One region of the Paenibacillus kribbensis genome, then DNA from elsewhere that is predicted to be linked to it. Evidence: riboswitches for the same ligand, from Rfam matches in the RefSeq annotation. Region 1 holds a riboswitch; each other region holds the start of a gene.
What was found. A riboswitch is a leader RNA that binds a small molecule or an ion and turns the genes downstream of it on or off. The one in region 1 is predicted to bind cyclic di-GMP.
Positions count from the first base shown of each region.

Region 2: it holds a riboswitch for cyclic di-GMP, as region 1 does, so the genes downstream of both, B4V02_RS12460 (anti-repressor SinI family protein) here and B4V02_RS22990 (transglutaminase-like domain-containing protein) in region 1, are expected to answer to the same signal.
Region 3: it holds a riboswitch for cyclic di-GMP, as region 1 does, so the genes downstream of both, B4V02_RS19225 (glycosyl hydrolase) here and B4V02_RS22990 (transglutaminase-like domain-containing protein) in region 1, are expected to answer to the same signal.

Region 1 is NZ_CP020028.1:5,160,273-5,163,555, reverse strand. It holds gene B4V02_RS22995 (LPXTG cell wall anchor domain-containing protein) at 1-235, opposite strand, end outside; gene B4V02_RS22990 (transglutaminase-like domain-containing protein) at 601-1,416, opposite strand; cyclic di-GMP riboswitch class I at 1,429-1,509, opposite strand; cyclic di-GMP riboswitch class I at 1,549-1,627, opposite strand; gene B4V02_RS22985 (AraC family transcriptional regulator) at 1,734-2,609, opposite strand; gene B4V02_RS22980 (DUF445 domain-containing protein) at 3,141-3,283, shown strand, end outside.
Region 2 is NZ_CP020028.1:2,748,882-2,752,164, forward strand. It holds gene B4V02_RS12445 (MerR family transcriptional regulator) at 1-649, shown strand, start outside; partial or broken gene B4V02_RS26650 (IS3 family transposase) at 691-1,320, opposite strand; gene B4V02_RS12460 (anti-repressor SinI family protein) at 1,689-1,865, opposite strand; cyclic di-GMP riboswitch class I at 1,903-1,988, opposite strand; gene B4V02_RS12465 (hypothetical protein) at 2,428-3,283, shown strand, end outside.
Region 3 is NZ_CP020028.1:4,306,477-4,309,759, forward strand. It holds gene B4V02_RS19225 (glycosyl hydrolase) at 1-1,571, opposite strand, end outside; cyclic di-GMP riboswitch class I at 1,585-1,665, opposite strand; gene B4V02_RS19230 (sugar phosphate nucleotidyltransferase) at 1,821-3,197, opposite strand.

The sequences.
Region 1 (3,283 bases):
CTACAGAAGTTGAGCCGGCAGTTGCTTCGATAGCTGGAGCCGGGATAGCAGGAGGGACGTTAATCGGCTCTGAAGGCTCTGGATATACATCGTTAGTCACACTCTCAACCGGATCGGTTCCTGTGGGCACTGGCAGAGCAGAGTCGGGATTTTGTGCATACGCTTGTGTTGTACTGAATAAGCATTGCAAAAAAAGCAATAACGCAACAATTGCTGCATTCCATTTTTTTCTCATACGGTAAACAAATCTCCTATTCTTAAATTATTTTTATTTAGCGGCTAATGGTTTATACCTTCGAGGTCGAGAGGGTTGTATTTATATATTCATCATTCATTCATATGATGCTAAGTTAGCCGCATTGAGCTTGATCATAATTTATGAAAATTCACATTCGGGGATGAATATCTCCTCCTTTAGTCCCGAAATTAGGATAAAGTTAGACTCAATGTCTTTCTGGACTAGAATACATGCCACATCTCAACAATTTCTCAACAAGGATAGAAAAAGAGCCTTGATCATAGGATCAAGGCTCTACAAGAAACGTGGTTTTATTTCTTCATCTTTTATTTTTTAAAATAATATTAATAAAAATATTGATATTAATACTGCTTTGTTTTAATGTATTTGGAGGGATCTTTGATCATTTCGAATTTTTGTTTACCCTTATACAGGGCTGCATCTACTGTAGTGTCTACGACCACCCACTGATTGTCGATGTAGACCTCATTCCAGGCATGGTAAGTGTCCACGTAGGAAGATTTGCCCATAACCAGCTTGGTTGGTACATCTACACTTCGTAACATAGCAGCCATCAGTGAAGCATAACCATAGCAAATATCCTTTTGTGAGCTTAACGTACGATCAATTTCCGGCAGATAGTCAGTCGTTAAGGCGAAGGCCTGATTGGAGTCATACTTGATATGACTAATTACGTAGTCATAGATTTTTTGAAGCTTTTCGCGATCCGTTGTTGCGCCTTGGGTTAATTCACGGGCTTTTTGAATCGCCTGATTGGTATCGCTCCAGTCAATATTTTGCACGGAATTGAGATATACCGCTTTGCTATCGTTTAGCTTTAACTCGATAGTATCTTGTCCTATCACTTTATATTGGTTACCACTAAGCTGTTCCAAAATACTAATGCTATAGTTCCCATTACCCATTTGGAGAGGAAATACTTCCTCGGATTTTCCGGGCGTCAGATTATAAGAGTATTTTTGCGCATCTTTGGTAACTAAAATCTTGGTTTTAACGTTAGGTTTAACAGGGTAACGCACACTGACCGTACCGTGATTTACATTGTTTTGATCCAGCCATGCAACACTATCACTATTAGCAGCGTAAGTTGTCGAATTTAAGAGTGTTATGGACAACATAAAAAATAGGAGAAGTACGGAAAATATCATTTTCCCCATAAAAAACTTCCTTTCGGTGGCCAGGCTGCCATCATAGTAGAAGGCCCTATAGCTTTGCGTCCCTGCCTTTCGACAGGTTTGCCATTTCGTATAAAGTTTTCGGGTAAAAAAGCACGACAAAAAGCCACTTCAACCGGTAGCTGGCTGCCATCATACAGAAGGCCCTGTAGCTTTGCGTCCTTGTCTTTCGACAAGTTTGCCATTTATCCTGAATAGCTTATATTTTTATTCTATCAGTTAGGTACTCTATTAGGCAAGTTTAAATCTCAAATTTCCCTATTTATCGACAAGGCAAGCTTGCAGATTATACAAAAGGCCTATTTTATACGATTTCTCCATTTTTTACGGTAGGAATGAGGTGTTTCTCCAATGTGCTCTTTGAACAGATTGATAAAGTGACTTGTGTTGGGAATGCCCACATATTGTGCGATGTCAACAATAGATACATCACTGGTTTTAAGCCAGCCCTGAGCAGCCGTGACACGAACATTAATAAGATATTCAATAGGAGAAAAGCCAGTCTGTTTTTTAAAGTTTTTAGCCAGATTAAACTTGTTCAGTCTGAACATGTCTGCCAGTGAATCCAGCGTGATCCGTTCACAATAGGATTGATCCAGATATTGCTTTGCCTTGCGTACCTCTTCGATCCCATCTGAATTCCCGTTGGGATTGGTGTAGGGGTGCTGTAAAATAACCGTTAACAATTCAACGATTAGCCTGGATGAGAGCAGTTCAGAGGATATGCTTCTTTCAGACTGTACATGTAATAACGTACGCAGCTTGTCCAATACCATACTTGGATCCTTTAATGAGATTACAGGTTTATTGTGCTTATCAAATTGTTCGTAGAAATTGTCAATCAGATTGCCGTGCAGATTAATGCTAATAAACTCCCATGTCTCCTGACAGGAAGTTTTGTACTGTACATATTCTTTGCAATTAATAAAAAGTAGATCATAAGGTCTCAATATATATTCCTTGTCCCTATATTGCAATTCCCCTCTCCCGGACAGGGTAAAAAGGAGCAAAAATGAGGTGAGCTCTTCCCGTTCCATTGTATAAGCATCTGTTTTGAAATAGCCTATTTCCTGTATATAAAAGAGGGATTTTTTTGCGAAAGCAGAGGGTGTACATACAATTGCAACTGGATCTTCGCTCCAGAGAGCCTGGGCCTTTTCTTGTTTTGTTGTCATATCCAATTCCTTTACAAAAGAACAATTTTAGTAAGCTAATTGTAGTTTGTTTCACGAATATCCTTTTAAAACCGAAGTTCCCATTTACAAAGGTTATTTTATCACATTAAAGTATGTTCATGAAACGATTAGAGCCTACACAATATTTAACCAGATATATCCAGGAGATATTGATATAAACGGGACAGGGTAAAAGTTTATGATAAATGTATTAATCTTGCAATTCCACTTTTTGAGTCGTATATCCTTTCGATTATAGGAAAAATGGGACTATATTCCGACAAAATGATTCGTAGGGCTCACTTTGCCGGAAAATAGATTTGGCTCTAAGTGTTATTTTGTTCACGAACATGTATGGATAGGTGTGGCTATGTGAACTTAATTTGTGTTATAGCGTAAATTCTTTCTCAATTTCACACAATTTGTCGAAAACAGAGTGTAGTAAGCTTTTGGAATTTGTACAGGCAATGATATGATGGGTACTATAGATGTAATGATATATATTCGAAAGTTAGTTTGGAGGATCTCAGGATGGGAAAAACAAAAAAAACGAAAACCGCAGCAGCCTGGTCACTTGTTATGATGGGAGCGGGCTTTGCTGCTACGCTACCTTTTCAACAATTTGGCTGGGCCCGTCTTTTGGCTGGATCTTTTGAGGCCGGACTTGTTGGAGG
Region 2 (3,283 bases), 2.4 Mb from region 1:
ATTTAAAGAGGTTGGCGTTCCTTTAAAAGAGATAAAGTTCCTCTTAAATGATAAGACCTCAGACAATATAATCACCCTTTTTAAGGGAAAGTCCATTGAAATAGGGGAGAAAATTAAAAAACTCGAACATTTAAAAACAATCATGGAGACAAAAGTGAAACTTGCTGAACAAGCAATAGAAGCGGACCTTTCTTCCGTTTCTATTCAGTATTTAGAAGAAGAGAGAATCATGATTACTCCAAATTTATTAGGCTTATCTGAATGGCCATACATTACTGTTATCTCAGATCTTATTCATTATGTTCAATCACATGAATTGAATCTGGGGCACCCTGTAAGCGGTATGTTGGCGAAAGAACAAATACTGGAAAAAGACTTCTATAATTATCAACATTTATTTTTCAAGATACCAAATAATGTTGAGAATTTAGATTATCATGTGAAACCAAAAGGGTTGTATGCTGTCGGTTACCAAAAAGGAAATGAAGTTGAAGCAGCTTATGATAGGATTATTCAATTTATTGAAAAAAGTGGATTAAAAATCGGGGAATATGCATACGAGGAGTATATTCTAGATGAAGTGATGGTGGACGGGATGGCAAACCAAATTACAAAGATCCAACTTCAAGTTCTACGTGAGTTGGACTGAGAAGACACCCGTAAGATAAAATGTGGATTGTCAACAGTAAATCAAACAACTTTTTTAAGGGCTACATGGCGATATTGAATAGGCGTCATATATCCTAATGTTCCATGAATGCGATGTTGGTTAAACCAATTGACGTAATCGTATAATTCCAGTTCCCAATGACGAAGGCTCTGGAAGCTCATTTGGTTCACGAACTCCGTTTTCATGATTTTATAGGTGGCTTCAGCCACGGCGTTGTCATACCGACAGCCTTTTATACTCACTGATCGGCCGATTTCAAACATCTTTAGAAGTCCATCTATCATTTGATTTTTAAACTCGCTGCCCCGGTCGGTATGAAACCACCGAATCTAGCGCAAATCCCCCTGCACCGTGGCAAAAGCACGGGAAATCAGAGCAGCGTCCTTCTTCGGGCCCGCACTATAGCCAATGATCTCTCGATTAAATAAATCAACCAGCACGCAGATGTAATGCCAACGATTTTGGACTTTTACGTAAGTCAGATCGCTGACGACGAATCGCTTGGCTTCGGTTTGGTCAAAATTACGATTTAGGACATTAGCCGTGGCGGCCTCGTTACAAGCGGTTTTATGCGGCTTATACTGCGCCACCGTGTACGTGGAGACCACCCCCTGCTCCTTCATAATCCGACTAATTCGGTGCCTGGACACGACTTCCACTGCTTACGGGCTTCCAGTCCCAAGCCATGCTTTGGCTGAACATAAATATGGTCCATACGCCCATGGCCAGTTATATTTTTCCACATAACTTGGAACATTTCATATATGTAGAAGGGCTTCAAAACTGATCGTTCTTTCGTTGTGAATTGGAAGGACGCTGAGTCGTATGACGAAAAATGGAATCAACTAACCTTTAAAAGATCAAATAAAATCGCCTTTGGCATACAAAAATCGCCGTTTTTCCCCTTGCACCGCGCTGGCGCCGCGTTTTACGCCCCTTTTTGCCTCCGAGGAAAAATCGCCGAAAAAAAGAATCGTCCCACTTCCGCTCAAGACGATTCTCCAGCTACCTTTTCCAGCTATTTATTATGTAAATGCCATTCTGCATAATTTGATGATCGTTCCCCCGACAAAAAGCGCCGAACCTCCTCGATGGATATCCCCGCCTCCTTGGCCATAGCGAGCAGAACCACCCATTCAGGATCGATTTCCCCAGGGGACCGATCACGAACAATAACCTGGGCGGACTTTTCCAACAGCAATCCCCTCCTAAGATCATTATTTGGGCTTGTCCCGGGTAGACCAGCCATCCTAGTATCTCTACCTTAGATCTGGGACTTTGTGCCCCTGCTTTCCGGGCAGGTTTACCCTTTGCTGGTGCTATAGTTTGCCAATGGATAACGGGCTTTCAGCCAGAAAGCTTCCTTGGTTCTTATTATAATGTCCCCGATATGAAAAGTATGTCGCTCTGCGTAGACTAAACAAGCGGATTTCGTGGGAAAAGTTAGCGTATTTTGTTTATGGATCACATCCCTTGTCAATTACAGTAAAAAAAATGATGCAAGTCACAAAACAAGATTTTGTTCTTAAAAAAGAACGAAAATCATGGTAAATAAACGTAAACGGCCAAAATATCAAGGAAACTCAAGATTCCCGTTCTTTATTAAGAATTTTTCAATGATTTTCCGGTTTCCCTTTCTTCTAGGATTTCGTGTATATTCAAGTCGTGGAATTCGTTCTTAATAACGAACATATCAACGAACAGATGAAATCCTGCTTAGAAAGGAGGAACCTTTTCTGCGAAGATCCCGAACTGACGTGATCCGCAAACTGCGCAAAAAACGAAAGAAACAAACTATGGTTAAATTGCTACAATCCGGATTGATCCTTTCTACCTTGCTATTGTGGACCTCCCAGCAAGTCGGCACCACTTTCGGAGGATTCACCAGCGGACACGAGGATAATTTGGAAATTAAGGCTTGCCGGGTATTCCCCAGCCAAATCGAAAGCCAACTTTCGCTGTTGGCCGAACACCTCGAACGGGCCGCTTCTTTAAAAGGAAGATTGATGGGCGCAAGCGGATTCGAGGTCAGCAGCCGGTTGGAGGAGGCCGCGGCCGACCTGTCGGTGCGAATCGGTGAATTGAACGCCATGATTCAGCAGTTGGAACAGCAAAAGGCCTTGAATCAGTCCATTTGGCAGGAACTGCTTCAGGAACTAGCCTCCTCCTCCGCGCTGATTCATGAACTGCTAACCTCGCTGAACGAGCTGGAGCCGAATTGCGCCAATCTGTCGCAAACGACGCTGCTGGACCGCATCACCGACCTTTTGAAGCGGCACGGAATGCTTTCTGATCCGTTAAGCGGGACGCTGCAAGAGATCCTGAACTACTTGCGTTCCGTCCATCAATTAGGATTGATGACGTCCAACAGCATTGAGGCCGATAGCTATGCAGCCTTTGCCTTCGCCCAACCTTTCGATGGCCGGATCGCTGTCGATGGAGACCCAGTCGGAGGAGAGCTGCTCGTTTACTTTGAAAGCGTGCAGGCCTCCCTGCAGTCGGCCATAGCAGGTCTGACCGCCGACATCTCCAGTCTGGAGGCGCAGAGAGCGCAGCTGTTGACGAAGGCGGAAGCGCAGCGGCTGGCGAAAATCGAACGGCTGAAGAAGCATC
Region 3 (3,283 bases), 850 kb from region 1:
ACCGCTTTCGCTTCATGCTGACTTTCCCACATCAGACGTGCCATCGCGTCGCCTTTTTCATCATAGTATTCAACTTTTAAATCTACCATTTTCCCCGCCTGCAAGGTGATACTGCCCTTACGCTCTGTCCAGCTTTGTTTGAACCAGCTATCAATAATCAGCTTGTCGTCTACCCATACGCGGATACCATCATCGGATATCGTTGTAAATGTATAGGTCTCACTATATTGAGGCCTTATTTTACCGGTCCAGCGAACCGAGAACTGATCAGCATTCACCTTGGCATCAGCTGCAGCAGCACGCCAGTTGTAGTCCAGCTTGCTATCTGTACGGACCAAAGCAGCACTACCATCCAGATTCATGTTGTTAAAATACTCGCCCCGCAGCCCGTTCGCATAAACCTCATCCGAAACAGAAGGAGGCGCCGGAGCCGGGGGAACGATCACTACTGGCGGAGCCGGGAAAGGATCGCTTTGCCCCCCATCCGGTATGGTCGGTACATCTGTCCCGGGTTGTTGAATGGCTGCCAATCCATTTTCCACATCATCTCGCGTCAAGCTCCTCGAATCATTCATATAATCCTGAATTTGATCCGTTGTGTTATTCTCCGAGAGCATCTTGCCCCAAGTCATGGAATACACCCATTTGGGCTGAGCCTGTAATACCTCGGAGCTTGGCATCTCACCGTGTTCCCCGATGGCAATCGGCTTATTCCCTGCCAATCCGAGCAGTTCTTCATAATGACTTTGTTTAAAATCATTGTTGTAAATGTCTACAGCCAAGATGTCCACCTTGTCATCTCCCGGATATTTAGGGGTATACGGAAAGGTGTACGAATTAGGAGCATTCGGGCTCCATACCCACAACAAATTGTTCAATTGATGTGTGTTTACAAAACGGTCATACATGATATTCCATAGCTGATTGAAATTGTTTTTGTTTCCCCACCAGAACCAGTCACCGTTCATTTCGTGATAAGGTCTCCATAAAACCGGAACACCCGCATCACGAAGCTGCTTTAACGATACAGCGACCTTATCCAGATCGGCAATGAGGAGGTTGTATTGCGTAGTGCCTGGCGTCACGTATTTATTGAACTCCGTCTGACTTACTTTCGCCTGCACATTGGCCCAAGTCAGTGGTCTACCTGGCAGTGCTTCATGAAAAGTCATCGTCACAATGCCACCGGATCTGTTCCAGCGGATAGCACTATCGACGACATTTTTACGTTGCTCTGCTTCCGTATCGGCAGATTGGCCGGAGATGGCTCCCATCTCATAGCCGTGCACACCCACATACGACTGACTGATTTTTTGGATCTTGTTACTTAGTTCATCTGGACTTTCCAAATAATCATGCTGACCGGTGATTATTTTTTTCCCCGAGATGCTGAGTAAATAGCTGTATAGTTCACGGGCCTGAGTAGAAGCGTCCGAATCAACAGGCTGTAATGCAGCGGCATTCGCCACGGACAGAGATTCACCAAAACCGACGGGCAACAAAGAAAAAAGTATAACTACGGGGAGTGCATGGCGTATCAGTCGATACAGAGGAATAAAATCGAATCTCACTTTTGCTCTTCCTTTCGGTAGCCAGGCTGCCATCCCTACGGAAGGCCCTTTAGCTTTGCGTACCTACCTTTCGACAGGGCTGCGTTTATCGTTGGAAGGAGTTTGGATTCCTTCTTACCCTAAGTATCGACTTTTTTTTACCAAAATTTAATAGGTCAAGTGCAAGAATTTACAGATTTTCGTGCATTTTCGACAGTTCGGGCTATAAATATTCATCAATTCGTCTTTTTTTCATTTTTACGAAGAAATTTATGAAATAAATTGGTGACGAGAAATTTCATTCCAATTCATGCAAAAACGTACAATATCCTCCTCGACCAGCTCAGACCCCGTTTGCACCTCAATCAAATCCACATCGGTCACGGCCAAAATGCTATGCTTCGTTCCTTCAGGAATACGCACGACATCACCAGCCTTCACTTTGTGCAGCTTTTCATTCAAAATAATTTCCGCTTCACCACTGATAATGGTCCAGATTTCACTGCGTTTGAAATGCAACTGGTAGCTGATATTTTTACCTTTGCGCACGCGGATTCGTTTGGTCAGCACCTCGTTGCCTTCATCGTACTTTACATAATCCACAACTCGATACTGCCCCCAACGACGCTCCTCGTACATCGGACGCTGATCATGAGCCTTAAGCACTTCCTTAATGCGTGGACTTTCCGCCTTATTGGTCACAAGAATACCGTCCGGGCTGGCGGCAACAATGAGATCATTTGTCCCGATAATCGCCACAGGAATGTCGAGCTCGTTAATGAGACTTGTGTTGACGCAATCCTCCGTTACTACCCCTCTGCCCACTTGCTGATGGGACATTTCCTCTGTGAGCGTATTCCAGGTGCCCAAGTCCTTCCAGAATCCATCATACGGAAGAACCACAATGTCCTTCTCCTTCTCGACTACTTCATAGTCAAAACTGATTTTTTCCAGAGATGCGTATTGCTTTTGCATTTCTTCATAGTTCAGCGGCAAACCCTTGGCTGCCAAGATATCAAGCAAATAGCTTAATTTGAATGCAAAAACCCCGCAGTTCCATAGAGCATTGCGTTCAATTAGACGCTCCGCCTGCTCACGGTCGGGTTTCTCTTGAAAGTGGCTCACTTCACGGTAGCCTGTGCTCCCTTGGGTGGCATCATTTTTTGGAATAATATAACCATATTTCTCAGATGGATAGGAAGGAACGACTCCAATTAATGCAAGCTTGCCTTCACTCTCCTGAAGTGTGTGCTCCAACTGGGCAACTGTAGCAAAGAAAGCATCCTCTACATAAGGATCTACAGGCAATATAGCAACAACTTCATTAGGCGAAACACCAGCAATGGAATATAGATAAGTTGCTGTCAGCGCAATGGCAGGGAAGGTATCTCTACGTTCCGGCTCAACAATGATACGTATATCCTGTCCGACCTGGCTCTGGATCATTTCGACCTGTGCTCTCCCTGTCGCAATGAACGAGGACTCAGATAATTGGTTGTCCCCCAACTGTCTCCATACCCGCTGCACCATAGATTCCGAAATCCCCTCCGGGCTCTCCAGTACCTTTAAAAATTGTTTGGAACGGGAATCATTAGACAAAGGCCATAATCTTTTACCGGAACCACCAGACAAAAGTACGAGCTTCATAACTCTCCACTTCCTCTCTATAATGTGTGGGTGATCGGATGGGCAAGGTTGAGTAGCCCGCTACGGGCTGCATTTGATCTTACGAT